Luteolibacter sp. LG18: one gene and its partner. Each later gene encodes a partner of the first gene's protein in a complex. Links are inferred from orthologs where the notes say so. Each region holds a gene or a part of one and is shown on either strand. Other genes may lie near its edges. The genes, in order: rpsG and tig.

Region 1 (11,877 bases):
AGCTTGCCGGTGACGTTGGCGGTGCGGACGCCTTCGACCTTCTTGCCGAAGAGCTGCTCCACGGCACGCTTGATCTCGAGCTTGTTCGCCTTGCGGTCGACCTGGAGGGTGATCTCGTTGTTGGTCTCCTGCAGAAGGGTGGCCTTCTCGCTGAGGTGGACGTTCTTGATGACCTGGTAAATGTCTTTCATGGTCGTGCGGGTGGGTCCGGGGTTCAGGCGGTGCGCTGGGCGAGGGTCGCCACGGCGTCACCAACCAGGAGGACGGAATCGGCGAGGATGAGCTGCTCGACGTTGAGTTCCAGCGCGGTGACGAGCTGGGCCCAGACGACGTTGCGGGCGGCGAGGTAGGTGGCGTCGTCGAAGGAGTTCGAGACGATCAGGACCTTGCCCGGGGAGACGAGGCCTTCCACGGTGGAGACGAAGGTCTTGGTCTTGCCGTCGGCGATCGAGAAGGTGTCCACGGCGTGGATCGACTCGCTGCGGACGAGGTCACCGAGGATGCGGCGCAGCGCGAGCTTGCGGACGTTCTTCGGAACCTTCTTCGAGTAATCGCGCGGACGCGGGCCGAAGACCACGCCACCACCGACGAAGATCGGGGCGCGCTTGTCGCCGTGGCGGGCGTTACCGGTGCCCTTCTGCTTGTAGATCTTCTTGTTGTTGCCGCGGACTTCGCCACGGGTCTTGGTGTTGGCGGAACCGGAGCGGCGGTTCGCGCGGTAGGCGGTCACGAGGTCGTGCACGGCCTGGGAACCACGGTCGGCCTCGACGAGGACGACATTGGCGGCTTGCGCGTCTTCAGCGGTGAAGGATTTCGCGGGCATGGCTGGAATCAGTTACGGGGTTCTGCGTTGGGCCCGGAATCAGGCGGACTTCTTCTTGGCAGCGCGGACGGTCACGTAGTTGCCCTTCGCGCCCGGGATCGCACCGGAGATGAGGATGACGCCGTCTTCCGGACGGACCGCCACGATCTTGAGGTTCTGGACGGTGCTCTTCACGTCACCCATGTGTCCCGGCATCTTCTGGTTCTTCCAGACGCGGCCCGGAGTGGAGCGGCAGCCGATGGCGCCGGTCCGGCGGTGCATCATGGAGCCGTGGGTCATCTTGAGACCACCGAATCCGTGGCGCTTGACGGCCCCCTGGAAGCCCTTGCCCTTGTTCGTGCCGATCACGTCGACCCACTGGCCGGCGGCGAACAGCTCAACACCCGGGTGGGTTTCCGGAGCAGTCTCGCCAGCGGCGAAACGGAACTCCTTGACGAAGCGCTTCGGCGTGGAGCCGGCCTTCTTGAAGCGGCCGAGATCCGGCTTGGAGACGCGCTGCTCCTTCTGGTCGCCGTAGCCGACCTGAACGGCGGTGTAGCCGTCCTTTTCAGGAGTCTTGACCTGGAGCACCGTGTTGCCGGACACGTCGATGACGGTCACGGGGATCATGCTCTGCGCCTTTTCGTCGAAAAGGCGGGTCATACCGATTTTTTTGCCGAGGAGTCCGAGAGACATGGCGTGGAAGAATGTGAAATTTGAAATTGGAGACTTGAGATACCCGGACGGCAACTCAGATGCGGATGGTGATGTCGACACCGGCCGGAAGGTTGAGCTTCTTGAGCTCGTCCACCGTGCGGGCGGTCGGGTCCACGATGTCGAGGAGGCGCTTGTGGGTGCGGATCTCGAACTGCTCGGCCGACTTCTTGTTGACGTGGACGGAGCGGTTCACGCTGAACTTCTCGATGCGGGTCGGAAGCGGGATCGGGCCAGCCACCTTGGCACCGGTGCGTTTGGCGGTTTCCACGATTTCCTGGGCCGAGCGGTCGATCGCGCGGTGATCGAAAGCGCGCAGGCGGATGCGGATTTTCTGGTTGTCCATGACGTGTGAAGGGGTTGGTGCTTGAGAGTGGATCAGTCGCGGCTCGAGTAGCCCGTGCGTTCGCTGACGATTTGGTCGACGATGTTGTTGGGGACCTGCTCGAAGTGCGATGGGGTCATCGAATACGAGGCGCGGCCGGAGGAGATGGTGCGCACGTCGGTCGAGTATCCGAACATTTCCTTGAGGGGGACATTGGCGTGGATCACGGCCAGCCGGCCCTTCGTTTCCATGTTCTGGATCTGACCGCGGCGGCGGTTGAGATCGCCCATCACGTCGCCCTGGTAGTCGTCCGGAGTGGAGACTTCCACGGCCATGATCGGCTCGAGGAGAATCGGTTTGGCCTTCTTGAAGCCATCCTTCATCGCGAAGATGGCGGCCATCGTGAACGCGTTTTCGTTCGAGTCCACGTCGTGGTAGGAACCACCGAGGATGTCCACGTGGACGTCGATCACCGGATAGCCGGCGATGATGCCATTGGTCATCGACTCGTTCACGCCCTTGTAGACGGCGTTGATGTATTCTTTCGGGATTTCGCCACCCACGACCTTGTTTTCGATCGTGAGGCCCTTGCCCTTTTCGTTCGGGCGCATCTCGATGCGCACGTGGCCGTATTGGCCGCGGCCACCGGACTGCTTGACGAGCTTGCCGTCACCCAGGGCACCCTTGGTGATGGTCTCGCGGTAAGCGATCTGCGGGGCACCGGTGTTGGCCTCCACCTTGAACTCGCGCTTCAGGCGGTCCACGATGATCTCCAGGTGGAGTTCGCCCATACCGGCGATGATGGTCTGGCCGGTCTCCTCGTCCGTCTTGACCATGAAAGTCGGGTCTTCTTCGGAGAGGCGGCCCAAGGCAAGCGCCAGCTTCTCCTGGTCGGCCTTGGTTTTCGGTTCGACGGCCATCGAGATGACCGGTTCCGGGAAAGTGGGGGGTTCGAGGACCACGTCGTGGTCTTCGGCGGCGAGAGTGTCGCCGGTGGTGACGTTCTTGATGCCGACCATGGCGGCGATGTCACCGGAGTAACAGACATCCACGTCCTTGTGCTCGTTGGACTGGATGCGGATCAAGCGGCCGACACGCTCGGAGCGACGGGTGCGCGGGTTGTAAACCGTGTCGCCCTTCTTGATCGAGCCGGAATAGACGCGGAAGAAAACGAGCTTTCCGACGAACTTGTCCGCCCAGAGCTTGAAAGCGAGCGAAACGAACTTCTCGTTGTCGGAGGTGATGACCTCGATGTGGCGATCGTGGTCGTCCGGATCCATGCCGACCGCCGGCGGCAGGTCGAGCGGGCTCGGGAGGTAGTCGACAACGGCATCGAGGAGATACTGGACGCCCTTGTTCTTGAAAGCGGAACCACCTGCGACCGGGATCAGCTTGTTGGCGATCGTGGCGCGGCGGATGGCAGCCTTGAGGTCGGCCTTGGTGAAGGCTTCCTCCATGAGGATCTTCTCACCGAGCTCGTCGTCCACATCGGCGACGGCGTTGACAAGTTCCGCGTAAGCCTCTTCGGCGACGACCTTCTGGTCGTCGTCAAGATCGCGCACCTCGTAGGTGGAGCCGAACTTATCGTTGTCGGAATAGAAGATGGCCTTCTGGTTCACGACGTCGATCTGGCCGACGAGGTGATCCTCGGCACCGATCGGGATCAGGATGCGGGCCGCGTGGGCACCGAGCTTCTCCTTCACCTCGTTGAAGACGTTCTGGAAGTTCGCGCCGGTGCGGTCCATCTTGTTGACGAACACGATCCGCGGAACGTGATACTTGGTGGCCTGGCGCCAGACGGTTTCGGTCTGGGGCTGGACGCCCGCGACGCCGCAGAACACGACGATCGCGCCATCGAGCACGCGGAGCGAGCGCTCCACCTCGGCCGTGAAGTCCACGTGGCCGGGGGTGTCGATGATGTTGATGCGCTGCTTGAGCTCAGGGAAGAGCTTGATCACACCGTCCTCGTTGCGCTGCCACCATTCGGTGGTGACAGCGGCGGAGGTGATGGTGATGCCGCGCTCGCGCTCCTGCTCCATCCAGTCGGTGGTGGCGGCACCATCGTGCACCTCACCGATCTTGTGGATCATGCCCGTGTAGAACAAGATCCGCTCCGTCAACGTCGTCTTGCCAGCATCGATGTGAGCGGCAATCCCGATGTTTCGGGTGCGCTCCAGCGTATACTGGCGGTTTGGACTGTTGGGGTTGGCGGACATCGTCTTGCCGGAGACCGGCGGGCGTTGGAGTTTCCTGGAGCGTCTGCGAAGCTGTGATTACCAGCGGAAGTGGGCGAAGGCGCGGTTGGCCTGGGCCATCTTGTGGACGTCGTCGCGCTTGCGAACGGCGTTGCCCTGGTTGTTGGCGGCGTCCTTGATCTCGTTGGCGAGAGCGACGTGCATCGGGGTGCCCTTGCGATTGCGGGCGTAGGTGCAGATCCAGCGCATCGCCAGCGACTCGGAACGGTCGGCGGCAACTTCGAGCGGCACCTGGTAGGTGGCACCACCGACGCGGCGGGACTTCACTTCGACGCGCGGCTTGGCGTTCTCGATCGCGCGGGTGATGACTTCGAGCGGGTCGACGGTGTCGACACCCTCGTTGGCCTTGTCGATCGCGGCGTAGACGATGCGCTGGGCAAGCGAGCGCTTGCCGTCGTGCATGACCTTGCTGATGAGGTGACCGACGAGGGGGCTGGCGTAACGCGGATCGCTACGGTCCGGCTTGGTGAAAACTCGCTTGCGGCGGGGCATGGCGGGAAGTGGTTGGTGTTAAAGTCGGATGAAAGAAGGCTTACTTCTTCTTGCCCTTGGCAGGAGCGGCGGCCTGGCCCGGCTTCGGACGCTTGGCACCGTACTTGGAACGGGACTGACGGCGCTTGTCGACACCGAGGGTATCGAGGGAACCACGAACGATGTGGTAGCGGACACCCGGAAGGTCCTTCACACGTCCACCGCGGACGAGGACGATGGAGTGCTCCTGGAGGTTGTGCCCTTCACCACCGATGTAGGCGATGACTTCGTAGCCGTTCGTCAGGCGAACCTTGGCCACTTTACGAAGCGCGGAGTTCGGCTTCTTCGGCGTGCGGGTCATCACCTGAAGGCAGACACCGCGGCGCTGAGGGCAGTTCACCAAAGCTGGCGACTTCGACTTTTCAGCCGGAGTGAGGCGCCCTTTGCGAACGAGCTGATTGATGGTCGGCATGTTATCCTGCGTGGTTCTGGATTTGCATCGTGCTTCGAGTGCAAACCAGAGCGCCGGCGAGAATCCTCGCAGGAGCCTGTTATCCGGAGCTGCACCCGATAAAATTGATCCCATGTAGGCGAGCTGTCGTTTTGAGGCGCTCAGGTCGCAATGCGGGGCGGCGAATCTAGTGATCCGCCGGAATCTGACAAGCCCTATTTTGAAATTATTTGCACTTCATCGCACACCCCCACACCAACCACGCAACTTTCTGCAAATGAATGAAATGAATCGGCAAGGGGGCCCCGATTCGGCCCTTGAACACCCCGATTCGGCCGCATTTTTCCACCTTGCCCTTAAAAAATTGCCGGATCTGGGGCCTCCGGAAGTTCGAAAATACCCTCCCCGCCTTCCGGACTTCTTTTCCTGAAATCGGCCATTCCACCGCCACTCCCCCATCCGGGACGGAAGCCCCGCCGGATCGCGGGCATCCCCGGTGAGGCACCACTCGCGCCTCCCACCACCTCCGGATCGGGATCCAGACCGCTATATCATACGATGCGGCAACCAGCCGGGCCATGCCCCGCAACCCGGCTCCACCCGCAGCGGCGTGCGGTCGAAGCAGGCAAAGCACCAATCCAAAGGACGGCGTCCGCCACGCCTGCCGCGATCCGGACACCGGAAAGAAGGCTGAGGACGGATCATTCCGGCCCATCGACAGGCCATCTCCCATCAGCGATCAGGACGATGGTTTTCCCCACCCACTTGGCAATTGGCGGGGGAATTTTGGCGTGTCGGCAGAACACCCGACTGCCGGGATGTCGCAAACGGGCGCATGATGGGGGCCATTGCATGAACCGTTACCCGTCACCTTCTCCCTCCTGCTTGCCCCGTCGGCAAGCGGACCGGCCTTCCCCCGGGGTCTGATACCCCGCTTCCTCGAAGCCTCTTTCATGCGACCGACCCCATTGCACGCAATAAGAATCTTTTGAGGCACAAAGGCCATACATTCGAGTTTCCGTTCCATCCGTTAGACCTAGAATTATGAAAAGCCCGAGTTCGTTTGTGTTTTCCCGCTGGGCTCGCCGTCGGCTTCGGCGCGGCTTCAGCCTGCTTGTGACCCTGTTGATGATGGTGCTGCTGTCCACGCTCGCCATCGGCCTGCTGTCCTTGTCCTCCATCACTCTGCGGAGTTCCCAATCCCAGGCCAACCAGGCGATCGCCCGCGCCAACGCGCGGCTGGCGCTGCAACTCGCCATCGGTGAGCTTCAGAAACAAACCGGTCCCGACCAGCGCATCACCATCGCCGCCGACCAGCTCGCGGCCTCCTCGGATGGCAAGGCCACCGCGGCCCAACCGACCCGCAGCCACTGGACCGGCGTCTACAAATCGTGGACGGATACCGCCGCCAACCGCCCCACCCCCGAGTTTCAGCGCTGGCTGGTCTCCGCTCCGGAAACCGACGCCCGCAACCCGGCCTACGCCAAGTCGGCGTCTGGCGGCTCGAAAGTCGAGGTCGTCGGCAAAGGCACCGTCGGAGCTTCCGCCACCGGCTTCGTCGAAGTCCCACTGATCGATTGCCAGGCCTCAGGCAAGGTAGCGTCCCGCTTCGGCTGGTGGGTCGGCGACCAAGGCGTAAAAGCCCCGCTCGCCACGCCCGCTCCGGGAACCTCGAAGGATCTCGCCGCCACCCGCCAAGGCCTGCAATCGTCCCCGCGCACCGCGCTGGAACTGGCCACCACCGGTGGCAGCGAAAAGCCGTTCGCTACCGTCACCGCCGCCAATACCCAAGTGCGAAACCTCACCGGCTGGAAACAGGGTGAGCTGCTCGCCTCCGCCCCGGACGCCCCGAAACCGCTGTTCCACGATCTCGCCGGGCGCTCCACCGGCCTGCTGACCAACGTCCGCAGCGGTGGTTTCCGCAAGGACCTCTCGATGCAGCTCGAGCAGCCGCTGAGCACGGTGATGAACACCGCGCTCTACACCGCGGGCGGGGCCAACGGCATCAACCAAGGCGAACTCTCGCTCTACTACAACCTCTACAAGCAGCTCAAAACCGGTGGCAGCTTCACCTACACCACCGGCGGCTCGCTCGGCAGCAACACCCCCTACCTCCAGATCGCGGGCAATCTCGCCACCCTCCAGGCCGATCCCTCCACGCTCTACAAGCAGCCGACCTTCGTCAGCACGAAGACCATCCTCTCCTTCTACGGCATCCCGGCCACGGTCTCCGGAGCCGCAAAGGTCCAGCTCTACATGGTGGTCGATCCGATCGTGACCTACTGGAACCCGCTCGACGTGCCGCTGGTCATCACCCCGGCCTACCACTCGGTGAAATTCTGGCAGCTCCCGTATGACTTCAAACTGAAGCGCGCCAGCGGCGACCTCACGCTGAGCATGACCAACATGATGGGCGGCTCGGCGAACTACCTGACCTTCGTCATCGGCAAGAGCCAACCCGTCGTGCTCCGCCCCGGCGAGGTCGTCATGTTCTCACAGGGCCCGAACACCAGCCCCACGACCTACAATCCCGGCCTCAACACCATCCAGGCCAAAGCCGGCTGGAACTTCGGCGGCGGCGTGGCGATCCCGGTGAAAAACGGCAGCTCCGCCATCTACCTCGATACCACCGAGACGCTGAAATACGAGGTCCTGCCCAATGGCAACCAGGGCATGGGCACCCAAGCCTGGTTCCTGACTGCCAACGATACGTTCTACAAGGAGGACCGCACCGCCAGCGGCGAAAGCCTCGGCCTGAACTCGGGGATGTCGATCGACAACATGGGCGGCAAACCCAGCGCCCGCCTGTACGCCAACCAGAACCTTCCGTTCTTCGACAAGGTCCCGGCCTCCGCCACCCGCCCGCTGACCGCCTCGCAACTGGTCGGCCGCAAGGAACCGCTGATGATCTTCTCCTTCACTGCGAAGACCGAACAGGACACCGACCGCCCGGGCCGCTTCCTGGCCCGCTACAATCCCCGCGCTGGCTCCGATTTCCAGACGCTGTCCGCGGACGAACTGGAAACCCTGCCCTTCGAGGTCCGGGTCGAGCCGCTCGACTCGTGGAGAAACCGCAACCTCGAGGTCTCCCCCTCGGGCCAGAGCTACTTCGGCGGCGGCGTGACCGCCCAGTCCGGCACCCCGTTCGTGACCACCCACTCGGTGCCGCGCGAACCGCTCGCCTCGCTGGCCGCGTTCCAAAACGCCTTCGCCAATGGCTTCACCTGGAGCGGCACCCAGCTCTCGCAGGGCTCCTACCTGCTGCCCCAGATCAGCCACGCGATCGGCAACTCGATCGCCCCCGCCGTGATCGGATCGAATCAGACCGAATCCTCACTCGATGGCCCACGGCCACTCGCCGACCACTCCTATCTGGCGAACAAGGCGCTGTGGGACGACTGGTTTCTCTCCAGCGCCGCGCCGCAGACCGCCGACTCGTTCTCCGCGAAGATCGGCCAGCGCCAGGTCACCCAGCAGTTCTTCAAGGGCATCCGCCCGCTGCCGAACTCGCGCTATCTCTACTCCCCCGTCGACACCGGCGAAACCCCCGAGGCCCTTCTCGGCCGCTGGTTCGACGGTGACACGCCCAACGCCGCGGCCGCCACCGAGTTCGCTTCCGCGATCCGCGTGGAGGGCATGTTCAACGTGAACTCCACCTCGGTGGAGGCCTGGCGCACCTTCCTCGCCGGCCTGCGCAACCAGCAGGTCGCCGTGCGCGACGCCAGCGGTGCGGCCACCGCCGTCAACGCCAACGGCACCCCTGTCGTCGGTCTGCAGAATCCGGAAGACGTGGTGGCCGAAGGCGATGATCTCGGCTCCGTGGTTTCCTCCCCGCAGTGGACCGGCCACCGGGTGCTCAAGGACAAGGAAATCGATGAACTCGCCCGCGCCATCGTGATCGAGGTCCGCAAGCGCGGCCCATTCCTGTCGCTGGCCGACTTCGTCAACCGCCGTCCCGGCAGCGACAAGGATCTCGCCAAGGCCGGCACGCTCCAGAGCGCGCTGGATTCCGCCGACGTCTCGATCAACAAGGCCTACAACAGCGGCTCGCGCGCCGCCGCGGTGGCCACCGGCCGTGGCTACGCCTTCCCGGAAGCGGAGAACGGCCCGGCCGCATACGGCATCCCCGGAGTGGTGAAGCAAGCCGACATCCTCACCCCGATCGCGCCCTACCTCTCCGCCCGCTCGGATACCTTCGTGATCCGCGGCTACGGCGAATCCGTGGACAGCAGTGGCAAGGTCACCGCCCGCGCCTGGTGCGAGGCCGAAGTCAGCCGCGATAGCGCTCTGGTGGACCCGGTCAACAAATCCACCACCGCCACCACCTCGCTCTCCCCCCTCAACCAGCTCTTCGGCCGCCGTTACCAGATCGTGTCCTTCCGCTGGCTGCTGCCGTCCGAAGTCTGAACCCCAGCCTGACCATGCATCGTACAGCCCTATTCCTGCTCCTTCTTTCCGCCTGCGGCCTCGCGGCCGAGGAGAAAGGCCATCCCCGCGTCCGCTTCCTCGCCGAACGAGCGCCCTCCGCCGCCGGCCAGGTGGCGATGGTCGCGGGCGAGAAACGTTCGGTGGATTTCGATCTCACCGTGAACCACCTCTCCGAGCCCATCGAGGTTCCCGGCCGCGCGTTCCAGCTCCGCTGCAAGCAGCCGGACGCGGCCATCGCGAACATCCAGCTCCCCGATTCCGGAGATTCCTTCGTGTCCCTGCTCATCCCGGCAAAGGCGGGCGGCTACCAGGCGATCGTGATCCCCACCGACGGCACCGGTTTCAAGGCCGGCGACGTCTATTTCTACAACCATAGCGACGAGACGGTCATGGGCTACATCGGCACCACCAAGTTCGTCATCACCGCCGAAAAGGGGCAGATCATCAAACCTGAGGGCGCCCGTGCCGAGAAGTTCTACGACGTCGGCTTCGGCATTCATCAGGACACTGGCAACCGCGTGCTCAGCACCACCCGCTGGCCGGTCGACGACCACTCCCGCGCCTACGTGTTCTTCTTCAAAAACCCCGCGAATGGCCGCTTGGATTACCGCGCGGTGGACGAATTCGTGCCACCGCCGGAAACCCAGAAGGCGCAGGCGAATCTGTGACGAAGATTCTCCCGTAGCCGCGCTCGGAAGAGCGTGGCTACCCCAAAACGAAAAACGGGAGCGCCGGACCGCGGCGCTCCCGTTCGTCTGGAAAGAGGATGAACCGCGGATCACTGCGCGTCCGGCGCCTGAACCTTCACGCGGAGGAACAACTGCTGGACACTCCCGCCGGTGACGCTCGCCGTCACCTCCATCGTGTCCGCGGACACCGGGGTCGCGCCGATCACCACCGTGGCCCCGCCGAAGGAAGCGCCCGAGGCCTTCCAATCGCTCAAATTACTGGACCACTCGTAGGATCCGCTCAGATCGGTCGCGACCGAGCCTCCGCGCGGATGGCGAAAGGTGCAACCGGTGCCGGTGGAGGACACCAGGGTCAATCCACCGTTGGCCACGCCCGGATGGGTGCCGAAGAAGTTCTCCAGCGCGTTCGGAATGCCATCGTGGTCGAAGTCATCGCGGAAACCCGTCAGGCCACCTACCTGCGGATAACCCGCGATCCAGTGGCCGAAGCCACCGAGGCTCACGCCGATCACCACCGGGTCGTGGTCCGAGGCACGCCACGGGGTGTCGCCGTCGTTCACCGTCTGCGCGAAGGCGGATTTGTATTCGGTGTTGTAGTCGAGGAACACCGGCTCGTCGGCGTTGTTGTGCCAGGACTGGGCACCGGTGATCTGGGTGTGCAGGCCTGGGCTGGCGAGCGCGTGGTCGAGGTGGCCGAACTGCGCGTCGAACTGGTAGGAGTAGCCGCCCTCGCCCTCGAAACGTTCGATCTGGTTCGTGTAGCCGGCGTTCTTCAGCGCGGTGATCGGGTCTTCCTTCGCATAGGCGTTCAGATCGCCCACGATCAGGATGTCCGGATCGGCGTCGCCGGTCGGATTCGTCGCCAACCAGCTCGCGAGGGTGGTCGCCTGCTGGGTGCGGCGGTTGTTCCAGGCGCTCTGGCCGTCGCCCTGGTCGGTGTCCACGCCGCTGGTCGGCGGGCTACCCTTCGATTTGAAGTGGTTCACGCAGACGGTGAGTTTCTCGCCGGTCGAGATCTGGCGGAACGTCTGGGCAAGCGGCGGGCGGTTGAAAATCGCTGCCGTATTCACCACCGCCGCGCCCACCGGAGCCACGGTGTTCGTCTTGTAGATGAAGGCGCAGGTGATCTCATCCGTGCCGATCGGCGAGACACCGGGATTCGAGAAGGCATACACGGTACCGGACGGGGCCGCGGCATTGAGGGCATTCACCATGTCCTGCACCGCGCTGGCGGAACCGAAACCGTCGTTCTCCATCTCGGTGAGGCCGTAGATATCGGCATTGATCTGGAGCAGCGAGGCGACGATGTGCTTGCGCTGGCGGACCAGCTCGGCGGCCGTGGTGGCACCGCGGGAGGTCGGGAAACCACCGCCCGCGCCATCGCCATTGAAGAAGTTCAGCACGTTCGCGCCGACGATCTTCAGCGAGCCACCGACCGACGGTGGGCCGAGGCGCGGATTGGCGCGGGTGAACACCGGGACCACGGTGGGTTCCAGCAGGTAGGACGTCGCGGAGAGGTAGGTGATCACCCCGGTAAGTCCGGCCACCGTGTCGCCGGTGCGCAGCGTGTTCTGCACCGGCGTGCCACCGCCGAAGAGATACGGCGTGGTGTCCGGATCCTCCTTCGCGGAACCATCGTCCACGGTGAGCAGGTTCAGGTTGTTCGCCGCCTGCTTGGCCAGCGCGGGCGCGCCCGGAGCCACCACGTTGGTCGGCTGCTGGAGCACGCCGCCGGAGGAGAC
Region 2 (12,061 bases), 2.6 Mb from region 1 along the record:
CCTTCTTCTCGTCGATCGCGGAAAGCACCGCGTCCGGGAGTTGCTTGCGGCTTTCCAGCACCTTGTCGACCAGACCGTAGGCCATGGACTCTTCCGCGCTCATGTAGTTGTCGCGGTCGGAATCGCGCTCGATCTGCTCCACCGACTTGCCGGTGTGCTTGGCGAGAATGCCGTTGAGGCGCTTCTTCAGGTTGAACATGAAGCCGATGGTGCGCTCCACGTCGGAGGCCGTGCCCTGGGCACCGCCGGAGACCTGGTGGATCATCACGTGGGAGTTCGGCAGGCAGTAGCGCTTGCCCTTGGTGCCCGCGGTGAGCAGCACCGAGCCCATCGAGGCGGCGATGCCGATGCAGTAGGTGTTCACGTCGCAGGTCAGGAACTGCATCGTGTCGTACATCGCCAGACCGGCGGTCACCGAGCCACCCGGCGAGTTGATGTAGATGTGGATGTCCTTCTTCGGATCCTGCATTTGGAGGAAGAGGAGCTGGGCGATCACGGAGTTCGCCACGAAATCGTCGATCGGCGTGCCGATGAAGATGATCCGGTCCTTGAGAAGACGGGAATAGATGTCGAAGGAGCGTTCACCGCGGCCGTCGTTTTCGACGACGACTGGGACATAGTAGCTGTTTTGAGGACCCATGGCGCGGGAGACGTTTGGAAAATTCGGCGTCTGCGAAATGTTCATCGTTCTCCCCGACCTTGGCGCGCCCGTCTGTAATGTCAATGGCCCCTTGCGGCTAGTTTGGTGGCTTCTTCAAAACAAAAGCGCCGGGTGGATGCACCCGGCGCTTTTTTAAAAGGAATCTCGATCGCGGTGTTCACCGCGGCCGGAAAATCAGGCTTCGCCGAGCGGCTCGCTGGTTTCCTCGACCTTGGCGTTTTCGACCACGAAGTCGATCGCCTTGCCGACGAGCATCGAGTTGCGCACGCCCGGGAGGCGGCCGGAGCGCTGCAGGTCGCGGATGAACTTCTTCGGAGCCTGCTTGCGGGAGTTGGCGATCGCCACCAGGTGGTTCACCAGCTCCTGGTCGCTCACGCTGATGTTCTCGGCGCGGGCGATTTCCTGGAGGATGAAGTTGGTCTTGATGTTCGACTTCGCCTGGCTGCCGGCGTTCGCGAAGATCTCGGTCTGCTGGGCTTCGACTTCTTCCTGGGAGAGACCGGACTGGATGCCCTGGCGGACCATGGCGTCGGCCTGGTTCTGGGTCTCCTGGGCGAGGAGTTCTTCCGGCACGTCGAATTCGACCTGCGTGTTGAAGTGCTCCACGATCTGGTTGACCTTGAGGTCGTCGATCTGGCGGCGGCGCTCGCGCTCCATGTTGTCGCGGATGATCGTCTTGATCTCTTCCAGCGTCTTGCCCGGGGCGAGCTTGGCGGCGAGTTCGTCATCCAGCTCCGGAAGCACGGCTTCCTTGAGCTCCTTCACGGTCACCGCGAAGACCACTTCCTTCTCGCGCAGGTCGGAGAGCGGGAAATCGGCCGGGATGGTCACGGTCACTTCCTTGCTGTCGCCGGCGTTCAGGCCGACGAGCTGGGCGGCGAAGCCCGGGAGGAAGGAGTCGTCGTTGATGCGGACCCAGAAGCCCTCGCGGCCGCCGATGTAACCGGCCGGCTTGCCGAGGAATTCCTCGAGCGGCTTGCCTTCGGTGGTCGAGGTGTAGTCGATCACGGCGAAGTCACCGGTCTGGAGGGCGCGGCCTTCCAGCGTGTTGAAATCGGCGAAACGCTCGCGGAGGCCGTCGAGCTGCTTGTTGAGTTCTTCATCCGGCACGGCGACGGCCGGGACCTTCACCGGGATGCCTTTGTACTCCGGAAGGGTGATTTCCGGGGCGAGGAGAATGCGGGTGGAGAAGGAGAAACCGCCGTCGGCGGTGAATTCGGTGGACTCCGGCACGCCGAAGTCGAGCACCTTCAGGGACTCCTTGCGGAGCGCCTCATCGCAGCCTTCCTGCATCAGGCGGTCGCGGAGTTCCTCGCTGATTTCCTTCTCGTAGCGCTTTTCGATGACCTTGCGGGGGGCCTTGCCGGGGCGGAAACCGGGCAGCTTGGCCTGTTTGGTGTAACCCGCGACAATGCGCTCGCGCTCGCCGGAAACCTGCTCGGCGGGAATCTCGACGCGGAGGGTGGCGACGCACTTGGGCTGCTTTTCGACAACAATGTTCATGGTGGCGGGACCGGCACGGTACGGCCGGGGGCGGGAAGCTAGGGCCGCTCCGGCCCGCTTGTCAAACCGGGTATTCGCCATTCCGCCCCGATTCGGTGGGGATTGGGAGCCCGGCGGGGCGGAATCCAAGGATTCCCGGGGCAAAACCGGGACGGTAACGTCTTAGTCAACGGAAGTTGATGATTCAGCAGCTCGAAAGAGAGAGGGCCAGGAGCGTGAAGACCGTTACCCCTCCATCTGAACGGAGTTTGTCACCTGATCGCCGGGCTCGCTCAGTTCGGTTGGTTGAGAGGCGTCCTGCCATTCGATACTGTTCCGTTGTGATCGGGAGCTGAACTAAGGCCTTCCTTTGGCGGGAAAATTGCGGAGCATTGGAGCGATGGCATCGAAATTTGTGAAGGGCCTTCGCGGTGTTGGGTGGGGGCTGGCGCTTCCCGCGATTTTCTTCGGGGTGCTCTATTTTCCCAGACTGCGTCACTTCGGTGATCACGAACCTTGGGTGGAAAATCTCCACGATGCATTTTTCAAGAATCTCAATGTGCACTCGGGATCCACCCGCCTACTGCATGTCCGTGGGAAGGTGTTTCCGCTTCTCGATTCACAGTCTTATCTTGAGCTGCCGGCGCTCAAGGCAATCGTTGTAATCGAACAAGGAGGAATGACCGGCGGGCGACATCCCTTATTGGTGGACAAAATCTCAGGAGAGGAGGTTCGTTTTGAAACTCGCGGCATTCGACTGGAGTTCCTCGGTGAGGTGACGGTTGAGAGTTGTAGTGCGGATGGATTCCTACTCTCAAATGGGCCCCATGAATTTGAATTCAACCTGCGGAACCGCACGCAATTCGGCCGGAAAAAAATGTGACGGAAAATGTCCTGCTGCGCCGGGGCCGTTCGTCGTCTAGATGAAACGACCCCATTTGAAACAACCATGAGTGCCACCACCAATACCGTCCGCCTCCACCGCGTCCTCCGTTCCAAGCCCGAGCGCATCTACCGCGCTTTCCTCGATCCCGATGCGATGGCCAAGTGGCTGCCGCCGCACGGCTTCACCGGCAAGGTCCACCACATGGACGCCACCGTGGGCGGCACCTACCGGATGTCCTTCACGAACTTCAATACCGGCAGCAGCCACGCCTTCGGCGGGAAGTTCCTGGAGCTCGTCCCGAACGAACGCCTCCGCTACGACGACCAGTTCGAGGACCCCAATCTTCCCGGCACGATGATCACCACCGTCGAGCTGCGGGAGGTGTTCTGCGGGACCGAGGTGAACATCACCCAGGAAGGCATCCCCGGCATGATCCCGGTGGAGGCCTGCTACATGGGCTGGCAGGAATCGCTGGAACTCCTTGCGAAGCTCACCGAGCCGGAGATTCCGGATCAGATGTGAAATAGCGCGGGTTTCCCATTTGCAGTCGGGGCGGTTCTTCCGCTCCGGCGCAGCAAATGTAGCACAAGCATTCCTGCTTGTGGGTGGGAGCGCTCGCGCGTTCTCGTACAGGAACAATCGGACTATGAGGTTCCGTCGACCAGGGCGACTGGATGTGCGGAGGTGTTCGTGGATCTTCCCTACCGCAAGTTGGAAACTTGTGCTACTTCGCTGCCGCATTCCTCGCCTTCTCAAGAAGGGCCTCGATCGCCGTCCAAGTTACCGCCAGGCTGGCTTCCGGGATTGGGTGGGTGCCATCGGGAATCCACTTCTTGAATTGCTCTTCATGCTCCTGCTGGAGCTTCAGCCAGTTCGGGTAGTGGTCCACCAGCGGCAGCCCGTGTTCCCGGGCGTAGCCACGATAACTCTCGTAGTAATCCGCGAGATGCGGCCGGGCCTTGGCGGACGCGCGTTCCGGCGGCTCGGCGGGTGAGTCCCACGCCGGGTTCATGGTCTGGAGCACGATGTCCACCTGCGGGTTCTGCTCGCGCAGGGCTTTCACCATGGCGTCGAGGTTCTTCACCGCCTGCTCGACCGGGATCTGGTGCTTGGTGGCGGAGTCGTTCATCGAGAACTCGATGAAGACGAGGTCGGGCTTCTTCGAAAGCACCCGCTCCTGGAGGTTGGCGAGGCCCCAGTTCGACTGCTGTCCGGATTGCGCGCTGTTGATCACCTCGACCTTGCCGGGAAACCGCTGGTCGAAGTAGCCCTTCAACGCCTGCGGCCAGGCGGCGGTGTGGGACAGGCTGGTGCCATAGACCACCACGGTCTCCCGCTTGGCCGTCTGGAGGTTTTTGAAAAAGTTCACGGGCAAGGGGGACTGGACCGGTTCCTCGGCGGCATGGGTCGCGGACAGGAGTCCCAGGAAAAGCACCGGCAAAGCCAGTGCTCGGATCGACCGGGAGATGGACGGAATCAGGGAACGCATGGAATGGTTCGATTGGAGGATGCTGGCGTTGCCGCGCTCATCGGGCAAAACCCATTTGCTTCAGCCACAGCGCGCACTCGCCGGTCCACGGATGGCGGTGCTGCGGGTCCCACTGCCGGCTGCCGAGTCCGATGCCGTGGGGGCCGGAAGGGTAGAGGTGCAGGGCGAAGGGGACGCCATTTTGCTTCAAGGCCGCGGCGAAGAGCCGCGAGTTCTCGACCTTCACGATAGTGTCGTCCTCGGTGTGGAAGATGAACGTGGGAGGGGTGTCCTTGGTTACCTGCTTTTCATTCGAGAGCGAATCGACCAGCGCCGGGTCCGGTTGCTCACCGAGCAGGTTCTTCCGGCTGTCCTCATGGGTGGCCGGTCCGAGCGTGATCACCGGATAGCAGAGGATGCCGAGGTCGGGTCGGGAGCTCACCCGCTCGATGGGATCGGAGGCACCCGCCTGACCGGGATCGAAATGCGTGAGCGCGGTCGAGGCCAGATGCCCGCCCGCCGAAGAGCCGATGATTCCGATGCGCTTCGGATCGAGTTTCCATTCCGGGGCCTTCGCCCGGACGTAGCGGATCGCGCGCTGGACGTCGTTCATCATCGCCGGGTGATGGTAGCCATTGGTGCCGAGGCGGTATTTCAGGACGAATGCCGAAATGCCCATCTCGTTCAGCCAAAACGCGTAATAGAGCCCTTCATGCGGGGTGAGTTTCGCGTAAGCGCCTCCCGGACAAATGATCATCGCCGCCCCGGTGGCGTTCGTGGGGGGCGCGAAGAAGGGGGTGAGGGTGGGGATGTCCTGTGGCTCTTTGCCCTTGGCTCCGGGAGCGCCCTTCGGCCAGAGGGGCATTTCGTCGCTCGGCATCTTCTGCCAGTAGTCCGGCGACCACGCGGCGGACGGTTCTTCCGCGGACAATGGCAGGGTCATGATCGCGACCAGCAAGGCTAGAAAGAGGTGGAGGTGGGATTTCGGCATGATTCGTCGCTATCAACGTCTTAAATTCCATGCAATTTTCAAGATTCCTTTCCGGGATATGGAAACGAATCGTCTGGCAGGCCGCTGTGCGCGTTACGCGGGAACCCCGCCATCCGTGAGTCCCGCCCACGACCACAATCCCGGGTCGAGCTCGGCTCGCGCGGCTTCTGCCACGGTATCGGCTGACGCCAGATCGTGGAGCACGGCAAGCATGGTCGAGCCGGAACCGCTCATCAGCGCCCCGGCCACCTCCGGCCGATCGAGCAGCCATTCCTTCACCTCGGCGAGGAAGCGGTGCTTCTCGAAGACCGGTCGTTCCAGATCATTCACGAGTTCGCCCCACGAGAAGACCTGAGCGTCATAGCGGACGCCCGGCAGCGGCTGCGAATCCTTCCATCGCTTGTACGCATCCGGCGTGGCCACCCCGAAACCCGGTTTCAAAAGCAGCACCGGCAATGCGGGCGGGCAGGGGGCTGGTTCCAGAACCTCGCCGCGGCCGGTGCAGCGCACCGCGCCCGGCATCAGGAAGAAAGGAATGTCGGAGCCGAAGCTGCCGGCGATCTCGATCAGGCGCTCCAAAGACAATGGCGTGCCGTGCATCTCGTTCACCGCCGCCAGCGCGCTGGCGGCATCGCTGCTGCCACCGCCGAGGCCCGCGCCGTGCGGCACGTGCTTTTCAAGGTGGGCGTGGCATTCCGCCTTCCGTCCGGCGGCGGCTTCCCAAGCACGGATCGCCTTCACCACCAGGTTCGATTCATCGCCCGGCACCGTGGGATCGGAGCAGGAGAACGCGAACGCCTCCGCCTCGCGGAACTCCAGGGTGTCCGCCAATCCCGGCAGGCGGATCATGAGCGTGTCGAGTTCGTGGAAACCGTCCTCACGCCGACGCACCACGCGCAGCGAGAGGTTGAGTTTGGCGGGAGCGGAGACTTGGATCATGCGGGGAAATCGCGGGTGATGAGGGCCATCATGCGACCCGTCTTGCCCATCTCGATGCGGTAGCTGTAGTGACGGGCCAAATCGGTGGCCGTGTTCTCGCGGCAGTCGGTGAACGAGGCAAGCCCGGCCTGCTCCGCCTGGCGTCCGATCTCGGTGGCGAAATCGATTTCGTAGTGCGGCGGGCGGATGCACGGGCCGAGCACGGCGGTGACGTCCTCCGGCCGGGTGCCGAATTCGCGGGCCATGGTCTCCAAGGCGGTCTGGAAGATATTTCCCTCCGTGCCCTTCTTGCCGGAATGCAGCATCCCGATGGCTCCGGTCTGCTGGTCCGCCAGCCAGATGGCCCCGCAGTCCGCCACGTAAATGGCCAGGACCGTGCCGGGAGTGTTCGTTACCAGGCCATCGACACCGGGCACCACCGGTAAACCGTCCGGCGCGGAAATCGTTTCCGCTCCGGGCACCACGGCCACGCCGGTGCCGTGCACCTGTTCGGCGCGCCACCAGCTTTCCGCCGTGCCACCGAAGGCGGCCACCGCGTTTTCATGATGTGGCCGCAGACGACGCATCGCTTCATCGCGGTCCGCATCTTCCACCACCACGCCGGGAATGCGTGGGATCCAGGTGGCCCGGAAACCGGGCAGGGAATTGATAGGGTCTAGAAAGGGGGGCGCCTCCGTCACGGAGCGACCGTAACGGAGGCGCGAGGGATCCGCCAAGCGGGTTTCGTTAGCGGAGTCCGACGCTCACGCGATGGCGCGGCCCTTGATGGCGCGCTTCGTGTGTTCGACGGCTTCCGCCTCGTCCTCATCCATGCCGGCGAGGATTCCCGCGAGGTCACTGGCGATCTCCTTGCGCATTTTCGAGACAAGCTCGGCGCCCTTGGCGGTGATACGCACCATGATCTTACGACGATCTTCGGCAGCGTGGACACGTTCCACATAGGCCAGCTTCTCCAGCCGATCGACGAGGCCAGTGGCCGCGGCGGTCGAATGGCCCATCTTCTTCGCGATATCCGACATGGTCAGATATTCCTCGCTCGAAAGATACGTCAAAAGGAAGAACTGGGGGAATGACACGTTTCCTTTGTTGAGTTCGGACGACAGGTTCAGAATGCAGCTACGCTGCGTAAACAAGACGAAGTCAGCGAGACGATCCGCATCGGCTTGAACCGACGCGCTCGACGCGCTCGATGTGCTCAGTTTCATGGCTGGTTTTAGTGTTCATGCTTCGGGACAAGTAAGGGAGCACAGCCTTTGCGAGAGGAAAACTAGCAGGAATGCCAAATAGTATTCAACTCCAAACTGCGAAAATTTAAGACTTCCTGATTATCGGGAGTCCAAGTTTTTGAAATTACGCCGCTTGGTTCGTCCTGCAAGGGGGGAATCAGGGGGCGGAGGGGGGAGGGGGAATGTTTTCCGCCGGTTTCTTTTTATCCGAAGGCGGTTCCGGGATCGGTTTGGACGTCTCTTCCTCGATGGGAAGGGTGTAGAGGACGCCATCCCCGACCTCCGGCAGGCCTGCTTGAATGTCAGCGGCGGCGAATTGTCCGAGCTTCTCGCCGCTGCAGCGGAGGTTCGAGACCCGGTTTTCGCCGGCCCGGGTGGTCAGGATCGCTCCGGTGGGGACCTCCCATTGGCCGTAGCTTTGGATCAGCACGAACTTCTTGTCGCCGGAGATGGAAGATATCCGGCCGACCAATTTGGTGGCGGGCTCCTTCGGCTTCTCCTCCTTTTTGGGCTTTTCAGAATGGAACAAGGAGCAGGCGGGCAGCGAGGCGGTGACGAGGACGGTGAGAAGGATTCCAGTGGCCCGGTTCATGGCCTTGAAGGTGCTCGCGGCTGGACTTTCCTGCAAGCCGATGAATTTTCTGCGCGAGGATGTTGACGATCTCCGTCACCTGTGGTTCAACGCTCCCGCGCAAGCAACACGGAGCGGTGGCTGAGCGGTCGAAAGTACCTCTTTGCTAAAGAGGCGTAGGGGAAACCTTACCGAGGGTTCGAATCCCTCCCGCTCCGCCATTCAGGCCGACCTCATCAAGGTCGGCTTTTTTGTGTCTGTGATCCGCGTGACCTGTTGGCGGAGGGAGGGGCGAGAACCCTTGCCGAGCGCCGCGAGGCTTCTTGAGGGTTCGACCGCGGTAGCCGTTGGCAACGGCGTGCCAAGGCTCATGCGAAGCATGCAAGGTGACAGGGCCGGAGCGAAGCGGCGGCAATCCCTCCCGCTCCGCCATTCAGGCCGACCTATTTAAGGTCGGCTTTTTTGTGGCGAGTTGGATGGGCTGATGAGGGGAAGGTGGGTTTGAGCAGCCCGATCCTGGCACGATTATTTTCGGGTGGAGGAGCCACTGGTTCGCTCCGATGACATCGAGGGATTGGGGCTGGTCGATCAGAACGGTGGGGACGTCCCAATGATTGTCCGCATCTGCTCCGATCCCGTCATGAGGAGTAAGGAATCCCTAGTGAGTTGAGTGGTTCTATATTCCAACAATTTAGAGATGGATTCCGGGTTTTGCGGCGTTTTGGATCGCACATTCTCGAAACGCGCCCGCTGGCAGGAACGTTTCCGAACACTGAAACCCGATCCCAAACCCGATGAAGTCCTGGCTCTTCTGCTTGCCCGCGGTGGCTGCGTACGTCTGGTCCGCGCCTGCGGCCCACGCTGTCCTGAAAACCGGAGATCCGGCGCCGAAGATCCAGGTGAGCGCGTGGGCACAAGGCGAGGAAGTGAAGGAGTTCGAGGGGGACAAGGTCTACATCGTCGAGTTCTGGGCCACCTGGTGCGGGCCGTGCATTGCCTCGATCCCGCACGTCGACGAGCTGCAGAAGAAATACAAGGACAAGGGCCTGGTGGTCATCGGGCAGAACCTCGGCGAGGACTCGGCGAAGGTTTCCGAGTTCGTCAAAAAGATGGCCGGGAAAATGAGCTACCGCGTGACGGTGGACGACAACAAGAGCGAAGGTGGCTGGATGGCGAAGCACTGGCTCACCGCGGCGGGCCAGAACGGCATCCCCTGCGCGTTCGTGGTGAACAAGAAGGGCGCGCTCGCCTACATCGGCCATCCGATGGAGCTGAAGGAATCGTTGATCGAGGGACTGCTGGCGGAGGCCTCCATCAAGTCCTCCTCCGGCGACCAGCCGACGGCGGAAGCGACGGCACCGAGCGCGAAGGCCGCTGAACTGGCGGCGCGCGCCCAGACCGAGATCCGCGCGGGCAAGCTGGACGAGGCCGAGGCGACCATCGCGCAGCTCCAGGAATCGCTCACCGGGAAATTCGGTTACATCGGTGGCCTGGCGGAGCTGGACCTGCTGCTGGCGAAGAAGCAGCCGGGCGACGCGCTCGAACTCGGCAAGATCCTCTGCGAGGACTACGCGAAGCAACCCGAGGTGCTGGTGTCCATCGCGGCCCACTTGGTGGCGCAGCCGGACGCGGGTGCACCGTTGCGGAGCGCGGCGGAAAAGATCGCGACCCCGCTGACAGCGGCCGCGGGTCCTGCGCAGGCTGTCGCGTTGACGACGCTGGCGCGCATCGCGGAGCTCAATGGCGACAAGGACCGCGCGGCGGAACTTCAGGCCAAGGCCAAGCAAGCCGCCCCGACCGCTCCGAACCTCAAGCCCTGAGGTCCTCCCTCCAGAACCTCACCATTTTCTTTTCCCATTCGTTCCAGCATCCTCCATGATTGATACCCGAACCCATTTCGTCCAGGCCGTGCGCGAGCGCGTCAGTGAAGTCGTCGTCGGCCAGGACGTCGTCGTCGAACGCATGATGATCGCGTTGCTCACCGGCGGCCACCTGCTGTTGCTGGGCGTTCCCGGCACGGCGAAGACCCTGCTGGTCAACTCGGTGGCGAAGGCGATCGACCTCCAGTTCAGCCGCGTGCAGTTCACGATCGACATGCTGCCGTCCGACATCATCGGTTCGGAGTTGCTTGACCAGGCGACCGGCCGTTTCCGCACCCACCAGGGTCCGGTGTTCACGAACCTGCTGCTGGCGGATGAAATCAACCGCGCGGCGCCGAAGGTGCAGAGCGCGCTGCTGGAGGCGATGCAGGAGCGCAAGGTCACGATCGGCAACGCGACCCATCCGCTGCCGATGCCGTTCCTGGTGATCGCCACCCAGAACCCGATCGAGCAGGCGGGCACGTTCGAGCTTCCGGAAGCGCAGCTCGACCGCTTCATGTTGTGCCACCGCATCGACTATCCCACCGCCGAGCAGGAGGAGGAAGTGCTGCGCCGCCAGTTGAAGATGGGCCTGAAGAAGGTCGACGGCGGCGCGATGCCGAAGAGTGCGTTCGACATGATCAACGCCGAGCCGGTGTGCCGCCTGGAGGATCTGATTTCCGCGATGTCCGATGTGCAGGCGGTGCATGTCAGCGAGGTGTTCATGAAGCACTGCGTGGAGCTCATCCGCCTGACCCGCACGCATCCCTCGATCGAGATGGGATGCTCGACGCGCGCCAGTCTTTCCATCGTGCAGGCCGCGCGGGCCCGGGCGTTCGTGAACCAGCGTGACTACGTGGTGCCGGAGGATCTTTTCGAACTGGCGGAGGACGTCATTCTCCACCGCATTCGCCTCAGCTACGAGGCGCTGGCGGAAGGCCGGAAGCCGGGACAGGTGCTCGAGGAGCTGCTTCACCAACTCGGCTGATCCCGCGCCCGATGAAACCCTCCGGGACCCTGCCCTCCGACCATCTCGACGCGCGGCAGTTCGAGGTGGCCGTGAAGCGGCTCGCCAACGCGCTCGCCTATGGCCAGGAAAGCTCGCCTTTCCTCGGCTCGGGCATCGAGTACGTGCAATCGCGCCTCTATCAGCCGGGAGATCCGGTGAAGTTCATCGACTGGCGGACGACCGGCCGCACCGGGCGTTTTCACGTGAAGGAATACGAGGCCCCGAAGCAGATGCCCGTGTATCTGCTGGTGGACACCTCGGCCTCGATGTCGATCAGCTCGCTGAAGATGAGCAAGTACGCGTGGGCGGTGCAGATCGCCGGCGGGCTGGCGCTGGCGGCGGTGGAGCACATGAACCCGGTGGGCCTGATGGGAGTGGGGGAGCGCGCGCTGCACCACACACCGGCGCTTTCCCGCGGCATCATCCTGCAATGGCTGCACCAACTCCGGCACCTGCATTTCAGCGAGGGCACGACGCTCGGCAAGCGGGTTCGGGAACTCATCCCGCGGGTGGAACAGCGCTGCCTGTTCGTGGTGATCAGCGACCTTCACGATCCGGACGCGCTGCCCGCGATCAAGCTGATGGCGCAGGACCACGATTGCGCGGTGCTGCATCTGGAGGACCCGGCGGAACGCGGGGCGCTTCGCGCCGGAATCCTGCGGGGCCTGGAGGCGGAGTCCGGGAAGGAATTCGTGGCCCGGGGTGGCACGCGATTCCTCACGGAGGACACGGCCGGTCCGTTGGCCCGCGCCGGAGTGGATTATCTGAAGCTGCCGACTGACGAACCGATCGTGGCGCGGCTGCGGCATTTCCTGAAGAACCGCACGAACTCGAGGAGGAACGGATGAGATCGCGCTCCCTTGGATTCATTCGCGTGGCGGCCTGCGCCATGGCGTCGGCCCAGTTTGCGGCAGCGGTTCCGAAGCCGGGCGACATTGGCTTGGAGCGGGACTACGCGGTCACGCTCGA

Evidence for each region.
Region 2: the proteins of rpsG (region 1) and tig are in contact, whole or in part, in a crystal structure (PDB 3GTY), measured with the Thermotoga maritima proteins. The link is inferred for Luteolibacter sp. LG18 from one-to-one orthologs. Residues at the interface, in WP_004081843.1 of Thermotoga maritima: Lys34, Lys52, Lys55, Glu59, Arg62, Gln63, Glu66, Asn67, Lys69, Val71, Arg95, Ala109, Lys110, Lys111, Gly112, Arg113, Pro114, Glu117, Glu121, Ile124, Ala125, Tyr127, Asn128, Asn129, Thr130, Gly131, Lys135, Asp139, Arg142, Met143; in WP_004081061.1 of Thermotoga maritima: Glu122, Val124, Val129, Leu130, Tyr133, Glu188, Gly259, Ile262, Tyr263, Glu266, Ser270, Glu273, Gln274, Glu277, Arg308, Gln311, Ile312, Ser315, Tyr316, Glu325, Arg329, Arg336, Leu363, Phe366, Trp367, Arg373, Leu377, Arg381, Leu384, Glu387.

Annotation. Positions count from the first base shown.
Region 1 is NZ_AP024600.1:2,312,832-2,324,708, reverse strand. Bases 2,852-5,598 are described here. They hold rpsG (30S ribosomal protein S7), read right to left. Parts: upstream 4,589-5,598; coding sequence 4,115-4,588; downstream 2,852-4,114. Other genes in these bases: rpsL (30S ribosomal protein S12), read right to left, coding at 4,629-5,039; fusA (elongation factor G), read right to left, coding at 2,852-4,057. In the rest of the region: rplW (50S ribosomal protein L23), read right to left, coding at 1-191; rplD (50S ribosomal protein L4), read right to left, coding at 215-823; rplC (50S ribosomal protein L3), read right to left, coding at 863-1,498; rpsJ (30S ribosomal protein S10), read right to left, coding at 1,554-1,862; more of fusA, read right to left, coding at 1,895-2,851; llg_RS09680 (hypothetical protein), read left to right, coding at 6,063-9,425; llg_RS09675 (hypothetical protein), read left to right, coding at 9,440-10,114; llg_RS09670 (ExeM/NucH family extracellular endonuclease), read right to left, coding at 10,225-11,877.
Region 2 is NZ_AP024600.1:4,922,255-4,934,315, reverse strand. What follows is about bases 1-2,931. They hold tig (trigger factor), read right to left. Parts: upstream 2,165-2,931; coding sequence 836-2,164; downstream 1-835. Other genes in these bases: llg_RS19695 (hypothetical protein), read left to right, coding at 2,544-2,931; llg_RS19705 (ATP-dependent Clp protease proteolytic subunit), read right to left, coding at 1-640. In the rest of the region: more of llg_RS19695, read left to right, coding at 2,932-3,026; llg_RS19690 (SRPBCC family protein), read left to right, coding at 3,093-3,551; llg_RS19685 (SGNH/GDSL hydrolase family protein), read right to left, coding at 3,754-4,518; llg_RS19680 (alpha/beta hydrolase), read right to left, coding at 4,556-5,488; ispE (4-(cytidine 5'-diphospho)-2-C-methyl-D-erythritol kinase), read right to left, coding at 5,582-6,427; llg_RS19670 (laccase domain-containing protein), read right to left, coding at 6,424-7,026; llg_RS19665 (MarR family transcriptional regulator), read right to left, coding at 7,171-7,632; llg_RS19660 (hypothetical protein), read right to left, coding at 7,811-8,245; llg_RS19650 (TlpA disulfide reductase family protein), read left to right, coding at 9,019-10,044; llg_RS19645 (MoxR family ATPase), read left to right, coding at 10,100-11,071; llg_RS19640 (DUF58 domain-containing protein), read left to right, coding at 11,083-11,940; llg_RS19635 (hypothetical protein), read left to right, coding at 11,982-12,061. UniProt on the Bacillus subtilis protein: Involved in protein export. Acts as a chaperone by maintaining the newly synthesized protein in an open conformation. Functions as a peptidyl-prolyl cis-trans isomerase.